One region of the Rhizobium sp. 01L410 genome, then DNA from elsewhere that is predicted to be linked to it. Evidence: predicted binding sites of a transcription regulator. Region 1 holds the regulator's gene; the other holds the start of a gene.

What was found. Region 1 encodes LexA, which represses DNA repair genes until DNA is damaged. Its sites were predicted from a motif close to TGTTCNNNNTGTGTTCNG; they were not measured.
Region 2: dnaE (DNA polymerase III subunit alpha) is a predicted target of LexA. The motif match lies at 2,393-2,410, and genes of this name have one in related genera.

Annotation. Positions count from the first base shown of each region.
Region 1 covers NZ_JBFTST010000008.1:95,553-103,655, forward strand. The annotation lists gene kdsA (3-deoxy-8-phosphooctulonate synthase) at 140-985, opposite strand; gene AC1DV9_RS18465 (VOC family protein) at 982-1,860, opposite strand; gene lexA (transcriptional repressor LexA) at 2,065-2,778, shown strand; gene AC1DV9_RS18475 (ComEC/Rec2 family competence protein) at 2,759-5,110, opposite strand; gene gltA (citrate synthase) at 5,477-6,766, shown strand; gene lpxB (lipid-A-disaccharide synthase) at 6,797-7,987, opposite strand; gene AC1DV9_RS18490 (LpxI family protein) at 7,972-8,103, opposite strand, start outside.
Region 2 covers NZ_JBFTST010000015.1:53,197-61,299, reverse strand. The annotation lists gene AC1DV9_RS25810 (lipoprotein-releasing ABC transporter permease subunit) at 1-528, shown strand, start outside; gene AC1DV9_RS25805 (ABC transporter ATP-binding protein) at 544-1,227, shown strand; gene AC1DV9_RS25800 (DUF5680 domain-containing protein) at 1,224-1,688, opposite strand; gene AC1DV9_RS25795 (hypothetical protein) at 1,756-2,331, opposite strand; gene dnaE (DNA polymerase III subunit alpha) at 2,635-6,120, shown strand; gene AC1DV9_RS25785 (L,D-transpeptidase family protein) at 6,117-7,355, opposite strand; gene AC1DV9_RS25780 (GNAT family N-acetyltransferase) at 7,529-8,103, shown strand, end outside.

The DNA of each region.
Region 1 (8,103 bases):
CGGTGGGTGGGATAAATCGTTTGAAATCGTCTTAATCGAAGGCACGCAAATTACAATGGCCGTTTTTGAGCCGCCTAACATGCCTTCGTTTCCAGCCTCATTCGAGGCCTATTACAGGATCATGTCAGCCTTTTGAACGTCAGGCCGCTTTCGCGATGGCGTCGAAGGCGAGAAGCTTTTCGAGAAGCCGCGGCATGTCCTTCAGATAGACCATATTCGGTCCGTCGGACGGCGCGTTGTCCGGGTCTTCGTGCGTTTCGACGAAGACACCCGCGACACCGACGGCAACGGCGGCACGCGCCAGGGTCTCGACGAATTCGCGCTGGCCGCCGCTCGAACCGCCCTGCCCGCCCGGCTGCTGCACGGAATGCGTGGCGTCGAAGATAACAGGGGCGCCAAGTGCAGCCATGATTGGCAGCGAGCGCATGTCCGATACCAGTGTGTTGTACCCGAAGGAGGCACCGCGTTCGCAGAGCAGGATGTTCGGATTGCCGCTGGCATTCAGCTTGGCGAGGACATTCTTCATGTCCCAGGGCGCCAGGAACTGGCCCTTCTTGACGTTGACGATCCGGCCGGTCTTGGCGGCAGCAACGAGAAGGTCCGTCTGGCGGCTGAGGAAGGCCGGGATCTGCAGGATGTCGGCGACGGTTGCCACCTGCTCGCACTGCTCTTCCGTGTGGATATCGGTCAGAACAGGAAAGCCGAATTCCTTCTTCAGATCGGAGAAGACTTCGAGCGCCTTTTCAAGACCGATGCCGCGCTCGGCAGAAAGCGATGTGCGGTTCGCCTTGTCGAAAGACGACTTATACACGAGGCCGATACCGAGCGACTTGCAGAGTTCGCTCAGAACACCGGCGACCATGAAAGCATGGTCGCGGCTTTCCATCTGGCAAGGACCGGCGATCAGCGACAGCTTGCCCGTATTCGAAAAAGTAACGCGTCCAGCACCCTCGCCGGCGACGACTTCTGCATTGGTATTTGTCATTGGGTCTCCTCGAAGGCAAAGATTGCGCCTTGTCCCGGCGCCGGCTTCACCAGCAGACGATTGTTCATACTGACATGGGTGATCCCGTTAGCAGCCAAATGCGCCGCTGTCACGGCCAGATCACCGACCGAAAAGACGATTGCGCGCGCCCTGAGGCCGTTATCGGTGACAAGTGGCTCGGCATCGAAATAGGCCTCCATGCCCTCGTTCGAGAAGATGGAAAGTCTCCCGTTCGGCAATTCGAAGGATAGGCCGAGTGCCGCCTCCTTAGGCTCCACTCCACCGCTGGCCGTCTCCAGAAATTCAGCGAAGGCCTGCGGATCCTCAGCGCTCAGGGCAATCTCGCTGATGCCGGTGACGCCGTTTGCATGGGTTTCCAGTGCCTTGCGATCGGCCGGAAAGGCGTTGATCCGCTGGCAGGCGAAGAAGAAGACATCGGGTGCCCGGAGATCGGCGGCAAAGGCGAGCTTGAAGGCGCCTGTCGCCTGTGTTCCGTCGGGCATGACGATCGGCCGCGAGAATTCGACCATATCACCGCCGCTCAGCTGTGCGCCGTCATAGGAAGCCTTGTCCGCATCGGCATCATCGGTGCCGAAGACAACAGCCGAAAAGCCGTCATCGCCGCAGCGGAAGCGGAAGGCCTGATCGCGGGCGACGAAGCTGTTGCCCTTCGCGACGGCCGCGTCGCACTCCGCCTGGTTGGCGACACCGAGCGGTTCGAGATAGGTCCTGTCGGCAAGGAAGACGCAGGCATTCTCCGTTCCGAACGGATGACGGCCATCGGCCGCGACGGTGAAACCGAGACGGCCGAGTCGCTCGCGGGCAACATCTATATGGGTGACGGGCAGTACCAGATGATCGAGCGGATGCGTCATGGCGGTTCCCTCCGGTGAAGCCGGCAGAGATTTGCACGCCCTGCCCGGCAAAGCGCAAGCGTGGATCACCAATCCGGCAAATAAACTTTCAAAAACGACGAAAAATCATCGGAAGTTTTACCAATATTTAGGCACTTGCGGAACACATATGGAACATATAGTGTCCGTTCTGGCTTTGTTTCACGAATCTGGGGAAAGACTTCGATGCTGACGCGCAAACAACAGGAGCTTCTCCTCTTCATTCACGAGCGGATGAAGGAGTCCGGCGTACCGCCGTCCTTCGACGAAATGAAGGACGCGCTCGACCTGGCTTCCAAGTCGGGCATCCATCGCCTGATCACCGCGTTGGAAGAGCGCGGTTTCATTCGCCGCCTACCGAACAGGGCGCGCGCACTCGAGGTCATCAAGCTTCCGGAAGCCTACAGCCCGAGCATTCAGCCGCGCCGCGGATTCTCGCCGAGCGTCATCGAAGGCAGCCTCGGCAAGCCGCAGCCGGTCGCGCCGCCGAAGCCGGCGAACGAGGACAATCACACGTCGATCTCCGTGCCGGTCATGGGCCGGATCGCAGCCGGTGTGCCGATTTCGGCGATCCAGCAGAACACCCACGACATTACAGTTCCCGCCGACATGCTCGGAAACGGTGAGCACTATGCTCTTGAGGTCAAGGGCGACTCCATGATCGAGGCCGGCATCTTCGACGGCGACACGGTCATCATCCGCAACACCAATACCGCCAATGCCGGTGATATCGTCGTTGCGCTCGTCGATGACGAAGAGGCAACACTGAAGCGCTTCCGCCGCAAGGGCGCGTCCATTGCGCTCGAAGCTGCCAACCCGGCTTACGAAACCCGCATTTTTGGACCTGACCGCGTCAAGGTTCAGGGCAAACTCGTCGGCCTTATCCGCCGCTATCACTGAGCGGTTCGCTTTCACCAAAAGCTCCACTGCGCCAGTCATAGGCGCGGTGGCGGGTCCAGGGACGATCGAGACCCTCGAATGATGTGGTGATTTCGGCGATCCCATTGGGGAAACGAAGCTCGACAGCGCCTGTCTTCCGCAATGTCTCCCCGGTGAAAAGCATGGCGCCTGAGCGGCAGGTATCGAGGCGCAGGCGAATCGGTGTGACGACGATATCGGATATGTCGCAGGCTGGGCCAAGGAACGCCGCATTCTCGACCACGGTCAGGATCGAACCGTTGTCGAGCTTCGCCGTACACCAGGCATTTTTCACGCATGAGAAGCGCTCGCCCGTCGCACTCGCCTTGATCGCGTTCATGGTGTCGTTCTGCTGTGTCTCCGTCAGTTTCAGCCTTTCACCGCGCGGTGCGATGGGAATATCCGGCAGCGCCGGGAACGCCGGTGGTAGATGCTCATCGAGCACCAGCGCGCGCCTCCATTGATCAAAGATGAAGCCCGGTGGCCGTTCGCGATTGGTGGCGAGGCCGTTGTCGCTGACGATGCCCGCCATGCTCCCGTCCTCGGCAATCACGATTTTCGGCGGCGGAGGACCTCCAAACATCGCGGCGGCTGTCGTCGATGCCATCAAGATCGCGGTGCCGAGATGGCGCATGCGGCTGCGCAGCAAAGTCAGCAGCAGGAAACCTGTCACCGCCGCGGGAAAGTACCAAGACGCCAGGCGCCCGACGCCGATATCGCCGCCCCATGAGGCAACCGTCCTGGCGATGGCGATCACCAGATCGAGCCCGAAGCCCGTCACCTGCCACGCCCATGCATCGAGGCCGAAGGGCATCAGCAGCATGGCAATGAGGCCGAACGGCATGATGATGAAGGAGATGATCGGCATGGCGGCGAGATTGGCTGGCAGGCCATAGGCCGTCAGCCGGTGGAAGTGCTCGACCGAGAACAATGCAGTCGAGAAGCCGCCGATGACGGAGGTCAGCAGGATGCCGCCGAAGAACGCAGCGGCGGAAGACAGCATCCTGACGGCGCGAAACTTTGCGAAGGGCCGGTCGCGCACCGGCCTCTCCTTCCAGAGCGCATAGCCGGCGACGAGGGCCAGTGTCGCGGCGAAGGACATCTGGAAGCTTGGCCCCATGATCTCCGAGGGTGAGAGGACAATGATCACGAGCGCCGATAAGGCTACGTTGCGCAGACTGATCGACGGCCGGTCGAAGAAGACCGCCGCCAGCATGATTGCCATCATGATAAAGGCGCGTTCGGCGGAGACGGCGAAGCCCGAGATCAGGAAATAGGCGGTGACGGCGGCAAGCGCACCGGCTGCGGCGATCTTCTTGACGGGATAGGCCTGGACGACAGCCGGAAACAGGCTGAGCACGGTGCGGAAGCCGACGAAGAAGATGCCTGCCGACAGCGCCATGTTGAGACCGGAAATGGCAATGATATGCGCAAGCCCGGATTGGCGCAGCGCCTCAGTCGTCCCACTCGAAATGGCGCGACGCTCGTCTGTGACCAGCGCGGCGGCAAAAGCGCCGGTATCCCCCGGCAGGATACCTCTGATACGATCGCCGATGCCGCTTCTCAGACGGTAGAGCCATTCAAGCGCGCGATCCTGCATCGATGAGGGCTCGGGTTCGGCCGCTGGCACCACGGCAGGGGCACCATAAAAGAAACCGTTGCCACCGACGCCGTCGAAATAGGCACCAAACGAAAAGTCGTTGAGGCCGGGAAGAGCGGGGCCTGAGGGCGGCGTCAGCCTTGCCCGACCCTTCAGCCAAGTCCCGGTTTCGAACTCCGCTTTCTGGCCGCGTGCAATCACAGTCACCTGCTCTGGCGGCCGTTTCAGCGCCGGGTTCTCCGTCGCCTTGAGCGCCAGCAGATACCGCCAGCCGCCGCGGCCATCGCTTTCCCGGCGCTCGACCCGGCCTGTCAGCGTTGTCGTTACCGCCGAATCGAGAACGACAGTACCGGCTCTCCAGGTCTCGAATTGTGCAGCGAGGATGCCGACAGCGATCAACATCATGGAGACTAGGCAGATCCGGCTCCACTCTCGGCCGCGATCCATCACTGCGAGCAGCAGAAGTAGCGCGATTGCGCATGAAAGCGGCACAGCCGGTGAAATGTCTGCGCCGCAGGCAAACCAGAGAACGGAGCCCAGTCCGAGCGCCACCGGCGCAAACAACATGCGGCCGCCATAAGCCAGTTCTTCGACAGCGCAGGCCGGCAGGCTTTGCGCAACACGGCGCTGCAGCGACCGAAGAGCATGAATAGAAAGCTGCCGGCGGTGACCTAGATTAACAGGTGCGAAGAGAGAGCCTGCTGCAGGCGGCATCAGCGGCGTCTGCGGCAATTTGGCCGCGGCACCGATGGTGATCGTGCTGACGTCGCTGGTTTTCAACTCCGGCATGCAAAGAGCCTGATGACCCGATAGAATACAACCAGAATGCAACCCTGCGCGCGTTTCAGCAACAATAATCGATTGAAAAATGATGAAAAAACGTGAGTGCAAAAAGCCTAAATAAATCATCGGCTTCCGCTATGCGTTTACGGCATCGCAGGAGTGCCTAAAAGTTGATACTGCGATGCACAAAATGGCGTCACGGTAACTTGGCATTAGGCGCGCTATCATATAGCAATCTGAGCGGACGCTTAACCCTATGGCGCTTTTATGGCGCCGCCGCCAATTTGGAGGATCAGAATGACGGATCAAAGCGCAACAATCAAAATCGGCGACAAGTCCGCCAATCTTTCCGTAAAGAGCGGAACGATTGGGCCTGATGTCATCGATATCGGCGCACTCTACAAGAACACCGGTTCCTTCACGTACGATCCTGGTTTTACCTCGACCGCATCCTGTGAATCGAAGATCACCTACATCGATGGCGATGAAGGCGTTCTGCTGCACCGCGGCTATCCGATCGAGCAGCTCGCCGAGCACGGCGACTTCCTCGAAGTCTGCTATCTGCTGCTCTACGGCGAACTCCCGACCGCAGCGCAGAAGAAGGACTTCGATTACCGCGTCACGCACCACACCATGGTGCACGAGCAGATGAGCCGCTTCTTCACCGGATTCCGCCGCGATGCCCACCCGATGGCCGTCATGTGCGGCTGTGTCGGCGCGCTTTCGGCCTTCTACCACGACTCGACCGACATCACCGATCCGCACCAGCGCATGGTCGCTTCGCTGCGCATGATCGCCAAGATGCCGACGCTGGCCGCCATGGCCTACAAGTATCACATCGGTCAGCCCTTCGTTTACCCGAAGAACGACCTCGACTATGCGTCGAACTTCCTGCGTATGTGCTTTGCCGTTCCGTGCGAAGAGTACACGGTCAATCCGGTTCTCTCCCGCGCCATGGACCGCATCTTCATCCTGCACGCCGACCACGAGCAGAACGCTTCGACCTCGACCGTTCGTCTCGCCGGCTCTTCGGGTGCGAACCCGTTCGCCTGCATCGCGGCCGGCATTGCCTGCCTCTGGGGCCCTGCCCACGGCGGCGCCAATGAAGCTGCCCTCAACATGCTCTCGGAAATCGGCTCGGTCGACCGCATCCCTGAATATGTCGCACGCGCCAAGGACAAGAACGATCCGTTCCGCCTGATGGGCTTCGGTCACCGCGTCTACAAGAACTACGATCCGCGCGCCAAGATCATGCAGAAGACGACGCATGAAGTTCTCGGCGAACTCGGCATCAAGGACGATCCGCTTCTCGAAGTGGCGATGGAACTCGAGCGCATCGCGCTCACCGACGAGTATTTCATCGAGAAGAAGCTCTACCCGAACATCGACTTCTATTCGGGCATCACGCTGAAGGCTCTTGGCTTCCCCACGACCATGTTCACGGTTCTCTTCGCTCTCGCCCGCACCGTCGGCTGGATCGCGCAGTGGAACGAGATGATCGAGGATCCGCAGCAGCGTATCGGCCGTCCGCGCCAGCTCTATATCGGCGAGGCGGAGCGCAACTACGTTCCGGTTTCCAAGCGCTAAGCGCCTATATCGGCGAAACAAAAAACCCGGTCATTTCTGACCGGGTTTTTTCTTGTCCAGAGTCTCGAGAACGACCTCGGCCGCCTTTTGTCCCGGCGGCTTGTCCGTCTGCATGCGCTGCCAGACGAGATCGAAACCCTCGATCATCGCGCGGCGCTGCAGCGTATCTGCCGACAGCCGCTCCATCCATCGCGACAGGCTGCCACCGCGGACGACCTCGTTGATATATTCAGGCACGACCGCATAGTCGGCGATCAGGTTCGGAATGGCAGCCGTCCAGGTCTTGATGCGGCCCGTTAGCAGCTTCATGATCCAGTCGATCTTGTAAGCCGACACCGTCGGCACGCCGGCAAGTCCCAGCTCCAGGATCACCGTTCCGGATGCGGCCATCGCTGCGTCGGCTTCGGCGAATGCCCGCCACTTCGCCTCGCTGCCGACAAGGATCTCCGGCTTCACCGGCCAATCCTTGATCATCTCACGCACCTGAGCCTCGCGCCTCGCAACGGTAGGCAGCATGAACCGCATTTCGCCGTTGCGCGAGACCAGCTCATTCACCGCATCGCCGAAATGCGGCAACAGGCGGTTGATCTCCGAAGCCCTCGAGCCCGGAAGCAACATGATCGACTTGACGGCGGGCTGGGCAGAGTTTGCCCTTGCGCTGCGCGCGTTTCGTGTCGCAATGAGATCCTGATCTGCCGTCAGCCGGTGGCCGACATAGGTCGTCGGCGGCCCGCCGAGTTCCTTCATCACGCCGGGCTCGAATGGCAGCACCGCCAGAACATGATCGACATATCCCAGCATGCGTTGTGCGCGGTATTCCTTCCACGCCCAGACACTCGGACAGACATAGTTGACGACAGGCAGATCCGGGAGAGCCACGCGTACGCGCTTGGCGACGCGATGGGTAAAGTCGGGACTGTCGATGATGACGAGAACATCAGGCTTGGCGGCGATGATTGCCGCCGTGGTCTGGCGGATCAGCCTGTAAAGCGTCGGCAGCTTGGCGAGCACCTGGCTGATGCCCATGATAGACAGTTCGGAATAGTCGAACAGCGATTTCAGGCCCTGGGCTTCCAGCGCTTCGCCGCCGACGCCGACAAGCTCGACCGGGCCGTTGTGGATCTGTTTCAGAGCAGCGATCAGATCGCCGCCCAGCAGGTCGCCGGAAACTTCTCCGGCAATGATACCGATTTTCAGACTGGTGCTCACGTCAGCCCCCATCCCGGCAGGCCGCGGTCGATGCCGCACACGAAAAGGCCAGCCTGATCCGCCGCAGCGATCATCTCATCTCTCTCCAGAATCAGTGCCCTGCCCGCCTCGACGGCGACGCCTGCAAG
Region 2 (8,103 bases), on a different contig from region 1:
AAGGTGGAGGCTGCCGCGGGCCGCCAGATCGCCATCACCGACTGGCGCCAGCGCAACCAGACCTTCTTCTCCGCGCTGCAGGTCGAGCGCAACGTCATGTTCATGATCCTGACGCTGATCGTTCTGGTCGCGGCGCTGAACATCATCTCCGGCCTGATCATGCTGGTGAAGGACAAGGGCAGCGATATCGCCATCCTGCGCACCATGGGCGCCAGCTCCGGTGCGATCATGCGCATCTTCTTCATGACCGGCGCCGCAATCGGCATCGTCGGCACGCTGGCAGGCGTTCTGCTCGGCGTTGTCGTCTGCATCAATATCGAGTCGATCCGCCAGTTCTTCTCCTGGATCACCGGCACCATTCTCTTCAATCCGCAGCTCTATTTCCTCAGCCAGCTGCCGGCACAGATGAGCGTCAGCGAGACGACCTCTGTCGTGATCATGGCGCTGACGCTGTCCTTCCTTGCGACCATCTTCCCGGCCTGGCGCGCCTCGCGCCTCGATCCGGTGCAAGCGCTACGCTACGAATAAGGAATGCTGAACTCCATGAAACGCAATGTCGTTCTCAAGCTTTCCGGCGTCGAGCGTCACTACGGGCAGGGCGATACGGTGCTCTCCATTCTGAAGGGCGCGGATTTCACGCTGCACAGCGGCGAAATCGTCGCTCTCGTCGCACCGTCGGGTACCGGCAAGTCGACGCTGCTGCATCTGGCAGGTCTGCTGGAACATCCTGACGACGGCGAGGTCAGCATCAACGGCCATGCCTGCAACGGGCTCTCCGATGACAAGCGCACGGCGATCCGCCGCAGCGAGATCGGCTTCGTCTATCAATTCCATCATCTGCTGCCGGAATTCTCGGCACAGGAAAACATCATGATGCCGCAGATGATTTCGGGCCTGGCGCGCAAGGAAGCCGCGGTTCGAGCCCAGCAGCTCCTCGAATACATGCGCATCGGCCATCGCGGCGCCCATCGCCCGGGCGAGCTCTCCGGCGGCGAGCAGCAGCGCGTGGCGATCGCCCGCGCAGTTGCCAACGCGCCGAGCCTGCTTCTCGCTGACGAGCCGACCGGCAATCTCGACCCGGAAACCGCCAACTACGTCTTCGACGCGCTGGAAGCGCTGGTTCGCCAGTCCGGTCTCGCTGCCCTGATCGCCACCCACAATCACGATCTTGCCGCGCGCATGGACCGCCGTGTGACAATCACCGACGGCAAGGTCGTCGAATTCTAAAGGCGGATCAGACCGCCGCGATAATCGAGCTCGTAAGCGCGCCGTTCTTCGACGACAATCATTTCCATGCCGCGGAAATGCCCGCAATCGCCCTCGCTTCGGTCGATATACAGGCCGAACTCGTGCTCATATTCCATGCCGCCGAGAAAGCGTTTTTCACCGCTGTAAAGCGCAGACAGCGCTGCCTTGATCACGGCCCCGGCGCGGCTGCCGTCAATCAGTCGCGGCTCGATGATGTGGCCGAAGTAGTTCATCGCCCAGACGGGCTCGCCGTTCAGCCAGACGGTTTCCTGGCCGGCGAAATCGGTGCCGCCGAAATAGCTGTCGAGATAGCGCCATTCGCCGCGCTCATAGCCGATATCCTGCGATCCCGGCCGGCAGGCCGCGATCTTTTCCCCGCCGCCGACATAGGTCTGCGATTTTGCCTCGACGATAAAGTCGTTCAAGAGAGTGAGATACATGCCGCGCCTCCTGCGATATGTCTCGCAGACGCAACGATATTTGTAAAGAACAAAAAGAGAACAAGCGTCAGTTGCCGCAGATCGACTGGCCGGTTTCGTCCTTCCAGTCGGTAATGGCGATAACGCGCGGCTCCGATGTCTGATCCTTGCCTCCTTTCTGCAATTTGCCCGTCAGCGCATTGTAGTCGCAGGTGCCGCCGGCATCCGGCTCGAGCGTATCGTAATGGCTATAGGTATAGCCGGCGACGACGAACTGGCCGTTGCGATATGCGAGCGTCAGCGTCTGTTCCCAGCGGTCCCGGCCGATGGCGCTGTTCTGCGAATGGACGGCGATCGACGATTTCCCGGCGGCCTTGATCGACGGCTCCTGGCCGTAGATCCCGTCCACAGCCGTGCTGCCCCAGATCTTGCCAGGTGCGCTGGCCGCAAGCCGCAGCAGATCGTGGTCGTCGCGCAGATAGATGTAGATGCCGAGCTGATCGTCTTCGGCATCCGCCGCAGCCTCGGCAAGCACTGCCAGATCGGGCTTGCCGTCGCCGTTCCAGTCGCCCACGGCCGCATCGACGATGTGGGCGGGACCGATGTCTGCGGCAATAGCGGCCTGGGCCGAAAGCAGGGCGGCGGCAAGGATGGTCAGGCGCATGTTTCTCTCCGGTTCCGCGTTAACCAAACAGAAAACAATCCTGTTGACAACGGAACAATAGCGGAACAAACTAAAAACATAACGAGTAAAGGAGAGCCAAATGACTGACATGATCCGTGACGTCGCAGCATTCACCTCCATCGCAATGTTTGTTGCCAGCTTCTCTCTGATTCTGATGGCTATGTAATTTTTCAGGGGACCGCATGGCTGCCATGCGGTTCCGGGCAGGGACTTCTTCTGGACATCTCCACGGCCAGGACCGACAATGGCACCGATTCATACGGGCGATTGAAGGGACGTGTCATGGCGGATGCAGAGGGCGGATTTATCGGCGGGACGCCGGGTTTCGTTCATCTGCGCGTACACTCGGCCTATTCGCTGCTCGAGGGTGCGCTGCCGCTGAAGAAGATCCTCTACAAGGCTTCGGGCGACAGCCAGCCGGCGATTGCCATCACCGATACCAACAATCTCTTCGTCGCCCTCGAGTTCGCCCAGAAGGCGATGGACGAGGGGCTGCAGCCGATCATCGGCTGCCAGATCTCCGTCGATATGGAAGACGGGCTGGAAGTTGAAAAACGCGGCGGCCAGCAGATGATGGGCAAACTGCCTGCGATCGTCGTGCTGGCGGCAACAGCTGCCGGTTACGAGCGTCTCGTCGATCTGGTGAGCCGCGCCTATCTCGGCGGCGAAGACAACCAGGCGGTCCACGTCCGCGCCTCCTGGCTCGAGGAGGCCGGAACCGAGGGTCTGATCGCGCTCACCGGTTCGCTTGGCGGCCCCATCGATATGGCCCTGAAGCAGGGGCATATGGCGCCGGCGGTTTCGCGCCTGTTGCGTCTCAAGGCGTTGTTTGGCGACCGGCTCTATGTCGAGTTGCAGCGCCACGGCACCTACGACAAGCGCCACGAGCAGAAGATGATCGGCCTTGCCTACGAGCACGATCTGCCGCTGGTGGCGACCAACGAAGCCTTCTTCCCGGCGCGGGACGATTATGACGCGCATGACGCCCTGATGGCCGTGGCGCACAACGCCATCGTCTCCGACGACAGCCGCTTCCGACTGACTCCGGATCACTATCTGAAGAGCCGGACGGAGATGACCAAGCTGTTTGCCGATCTGCCGGAGGCGCTGGAAAGCACGCTGGAGATCGCAAGGCGCTGCTCCTTCGTTCTGCAGACCCGCAAGCCGATCCTGCCGCGCTTTACCGGCGCCAGCGACGACGCCGACGAAGCCGATCGCGCCGAATCCGGCGAATTGCGCCGCCAGGCCGTCGAAGGCCTCGATATGCGTCTGGCGACGCTCGGAATGTCGCCGGGCTACGAGGAGAAGGACTATCGCGACCGGCTCGAATTCGAGCTCAGCGTCATCGAGAAGATGAAGTTCCCCGGCTACTTCCTGATCGTTGCCGACTTCATCAAATGGGCCAAGCTGCAGGATATTCCGGTCGGCCCGGGCCGCGGTTCCGGTGCGGGCTCGCTGGTTGCCTACGCCCTGACGATTACCGACGTCGATCCGCTGCGCTTCTCGCTGCTGTTCGAACGCTTCCTCAATCCCGATCGCGTGTCGATGCCCGACTTCGATATCGACTTCTGCCAGGATCGCCGCGAAGAGGTGATCCGCTACGTGCAGAAGAAATACGGCCGCGAGCAGGTGGCGCAGATCATCACCTTCGGTTCGCTGCAGGCGCGCGCCGCCCTTCGCGACGTCGGCCGCGTGCTCGAAATGCCCTATGGCCAGGTCGACAAGATCTGCAAGCTGGTGCCGAACAACCCGGCCAATCCGACGCCGCTGTCGAAGGCGATCGAGGAGGAGCCGAAGCTGCAGGAAGAGGCGGCCAAGGAGCCTGTCGTCGCCCGTCTGCTCGACATCGCCCAGAAGATCGAAGGCCTCTACCGCCATGCCTCGACCCATGCCGCCGGTATCGTCATCGGCGACCGTCCGCTGTCGAAGCTGGTGCCGATGTATCGCGATCCGCGCTCCGACATGCCGGTCACCCAGTTCAACATGAAGTGGGTGGAACAGGCCGGCCTGGTGAAGTTCGACTTCCTCGGCCTGAAGACGCTGACCGTTCTGAAGGTCGCCGTCGATTTCGTCGCCAAGCGCGGCATCAAGGTCGATCTCGCCTCGATCCCGCTCGATGACAAGAAGACCTACGAGATGCTGTCGCGCGGCGAAACGGTCGGCGTGTTCCAGGTGGAAAGTGCCGGCATGCGCAAGGCGCTGATCGGCATGAAACCCGACTGCATCGAGGACATCATCGCGCTGGTTGCGCTCTACCGCCCGGGCCCGATGGAAAACATCCCGACCTACAATGCCCGCAAGCATGGCGAGGAAGAGGTCGAGTCGATCCATCCGACCATTGACTACCTGCTGAAGGAAACCCAGGGTGTTATCGTCTACCAGGAGCAGGTCATGCAGATCGCTCAGGTTCTCTCCGGCTACTCACTGGGTGAAGCTGACCTTCTGCGCCGCGCCATGGGTAAGAAGATCAAGGCCGAGATGGACCAGCAGCGCGAGCGCTTCGTCAGCGGCGCCGTCAAGAACGGCGTGTCGAAGCCGCAGGCCGACAACATCTTCGAACTGCTCGCCAAGTTTGCCAATTACGGCTTCAACAAGTCGCACGCCGCCGCTTACGCCATCGTCTCCTACCAGACGGCCTATATGAAGGCGCATTATCCGGTCGAGTTCCTCGCCGCCTCGATGACGCTCGATATGTCGAACACCGACAAGGTCAACGACTTCCGCCAGGATGCCAAGCGCCTCGGCATCGACGTGATCGCGCCCTCGGTCCAGACGTCGTTCCGGCATTTTGAAACCGGCGAGGAGCGGATCTATTACGCGCTGGCGGCGCTCAAGGGCGTCGGCGAAAACGCCGTTGAACACATTGTCTCGGTGCGCGGCGACAAGCCGTTTTCCAGTATCGAGGATTTCTGCCTGCGCATCGATCCGCGCCAGGTGAACCGCCGCGTGCTCGAAAGCCTGATCTATGCCGGCGCCTTCGACTGCTTCAATCTCGACCGGGCGCAGCTTTCGGCTGGTCTCGACCGCGTGCTCGGCTATGCGCAGCGCGCGCAGGAAAACAAGCTGAGCGGCCAGTCCGATATCTTCGGTGGCGCGCTGTCGTCGGGACCGGAAAAGATCGCCCTGCCGCCTTATTCGCCCTGGCTCGCCTCGGAGCGGCTGCTGAAGGAATTTCAGGTTCTCGGTTTCTATCTGACGGCACATCCGCTCGACAGTTACAACAGCCTGTTGGACAAGATGCGCGTGCAGACCTTTGCGGATTTCTCCGCGGCTGTCAGGCAGGGGGCCGCCAATGGCCGTCTGGCCGGTACCGTGATTTCCAAGCAGGAGCGCAAGACGCGCACCGGCAACAAGATGGGCATCATCGTCTTCTCGGATTCGTCGGGCCAATACGAAGCCGTGCTGTTTTCCGAGATGCTGAACCAATATCGGGATATACTGGAATCCGGAAAATCCTTCGTCATCACCGCCACCGGCGAAGAGCGCCCAGAAGGCATCGGGCTGCGGATCCAGACCATTCAGTCGCTGGAAGAAAAGTCGCTGCAGATGCAGAAGACGCTGCGCGTCTATGTCCGCGATTCCGGCCCTCTTAAGGCGGTTGCCGCCCACCTGAATGCCAAGGGCGAGGGGCTGGTGTCCTTCATCGTCATCAAGGAGGATGGCAAGCGCGAGGTCGAGGTGGCGCTGCAGCAGAAATACCGCATCACGCCGGAGATCGCCGCGGCGCTGCGCGCGGCACCCGGCATTGTCGATGTCGAACTTGTCTAACGCGTTACGGTGATGAAGTCGGTTCCGGCGCCGGTCTCAGGGCCGAGGCCGGTATCGGAAATCGTCATCGTCGAACCGGCGGCCAGCATCATGTCCACCTTGCGCCTAGTGTCATCGGGGATCTGGATCCGCGACAGCGCGTTGGTGATCGGGCTGCCGATGATGATCGAGCCTTCCTGCGTCTTGATGCCGAGGCGCTTCATCGTCTGTGACGGCAGGTTGTTGTCGAGCGTCAGGCCCAGCCAGTCTGCCGTGCCGTTTTCCTGATCCACCTTGTGCAGCGTGAAGAAATGCGTTCCGAGCGCCAGTTGCGGGTTCTCGATGGTAACGGGAGCCTCGAAGACAGGCTTGAAATCCTGGCGGATCATCAGCACGCCGTTCGGCGGCTCGCCTTCGCCTACCGCTGCGTAAACTTCCCTAAGGAGAGTATCGCTGGTGAGCGTTCGGTCGCCCTTGAACACAGTGGGGCGCAAGGCCTTGAAAGCATTGATCGCCTGCACCGTCGATGGGCCGAGCAAACCATCCGGATTGCCGGCATTGAAGCCCAGCTGATTGAGGAAGGTCTGGATGTCGATGATCGATTCCCGCTGGGCGCGGCGGGTGATCAGGATGCGGATCGGCTCAAGGTTTTCAGCGGGCGCTGCCGTTGGCGGGATCAGCGATGCAGACACGGTGTTCATGGCCAGCTGCACTGGCTCGCCGTCGGTGCTGCCGATGGATGGGCGTAGCTGGACGTCGGAAAGCAGCAGCGCCGGTTCCGGTGCGTTCGGGCGGAACAGCGACGGGTGGTCGATCGGCTCGGGCACGACGGCCGCATTGCTGATGATAACAGGAACGCTGAGATCCGTCATCTTGTAGAGCTCTTTGGCGAAGGCGGCGGGCATGCGCACGCAGCCATGCGAGGCCGGATAGCGCGGCACGGAATTCGACTCGTGCAGGGCGATGCCGGACCATGTCAGCCGCTGCATCCACGGCATCGGTGCTGCCGAATAGAGATTGGACTCGTGATATTTCTTTTTCTCGAGCACCGAGAAGATGCCGCTCGGCGTCGTGTGGCCGGGCTTGCCGGTCGAGACTTTCGAGGTCGCCACGACCTCGGTGCCGTCATAGACCGCAAGCGACTGCTTGTCCTTGGAGACGATGATTTGCAGCGTCCTGGCATCCACTGCCAGAGCAGGGTTCACCAGTGCGGTTGCCGACAGCAAGCCGAGGCCGAAAACAAAACGCGAGAACATGTTACCCAACCAATACGCAATACTCGAGGGGAACAATATTCAACGAAGTTTAAGGAAGGCTTGATCGCGAGCCTCCGGGGTGGCCGTCACGCACTCGTGATCAAGCGGCCGCTTATTGTAGTGGGCGCGAATGTATGCAAATCTTGACGCCGTGGCGGTTGGGGAGCCCGGCTATGCACGTCGATATTGTGTCTGCGTTCGACGAACTCGAGAAATTGCAGGGCGACTGGGAGGCGGTCTATGACGCCGATCCGGAATCGAACTATTTCATGTCCTGGAACTGGATGCGGCGCTATCTGCAAACGCGCGCCAACTGGCATGTCCTGGCGGCAAAGCGCACGGAAGCGGATGAGCATTACATCGCATTCCTGCCACTGCAGATCCGCCTGGATTTCGAGCCGGGGAAGGGTTTCTTCAATGCCATCCATATGGCGGGCATGCCTTTCTCCGTTTACAGCGGCATTCTTTCACGCCCCGAATGGTCCGACGAGGCGATGGCGGCTTTCGCAGCCTGTCTGCAGACCTTCAATTGGCGCCGGTTCAATCTCGATGAGATCTATCTGTCCGACCAGCGTCTTTCCGCACTGATCGGCAGTTTCCCGCGCCAGGAATTCGTGCCGGCAAAGGTCGTCCGGGCTGACCATATCACCGATGCCGGCGAAAGCATCGATCACGACGCCTATGTGTATATTCCGTTGGCGGATGACTTCGAGACATTCCTCACTACCCGTCTCAGCGCCAAGGCGCG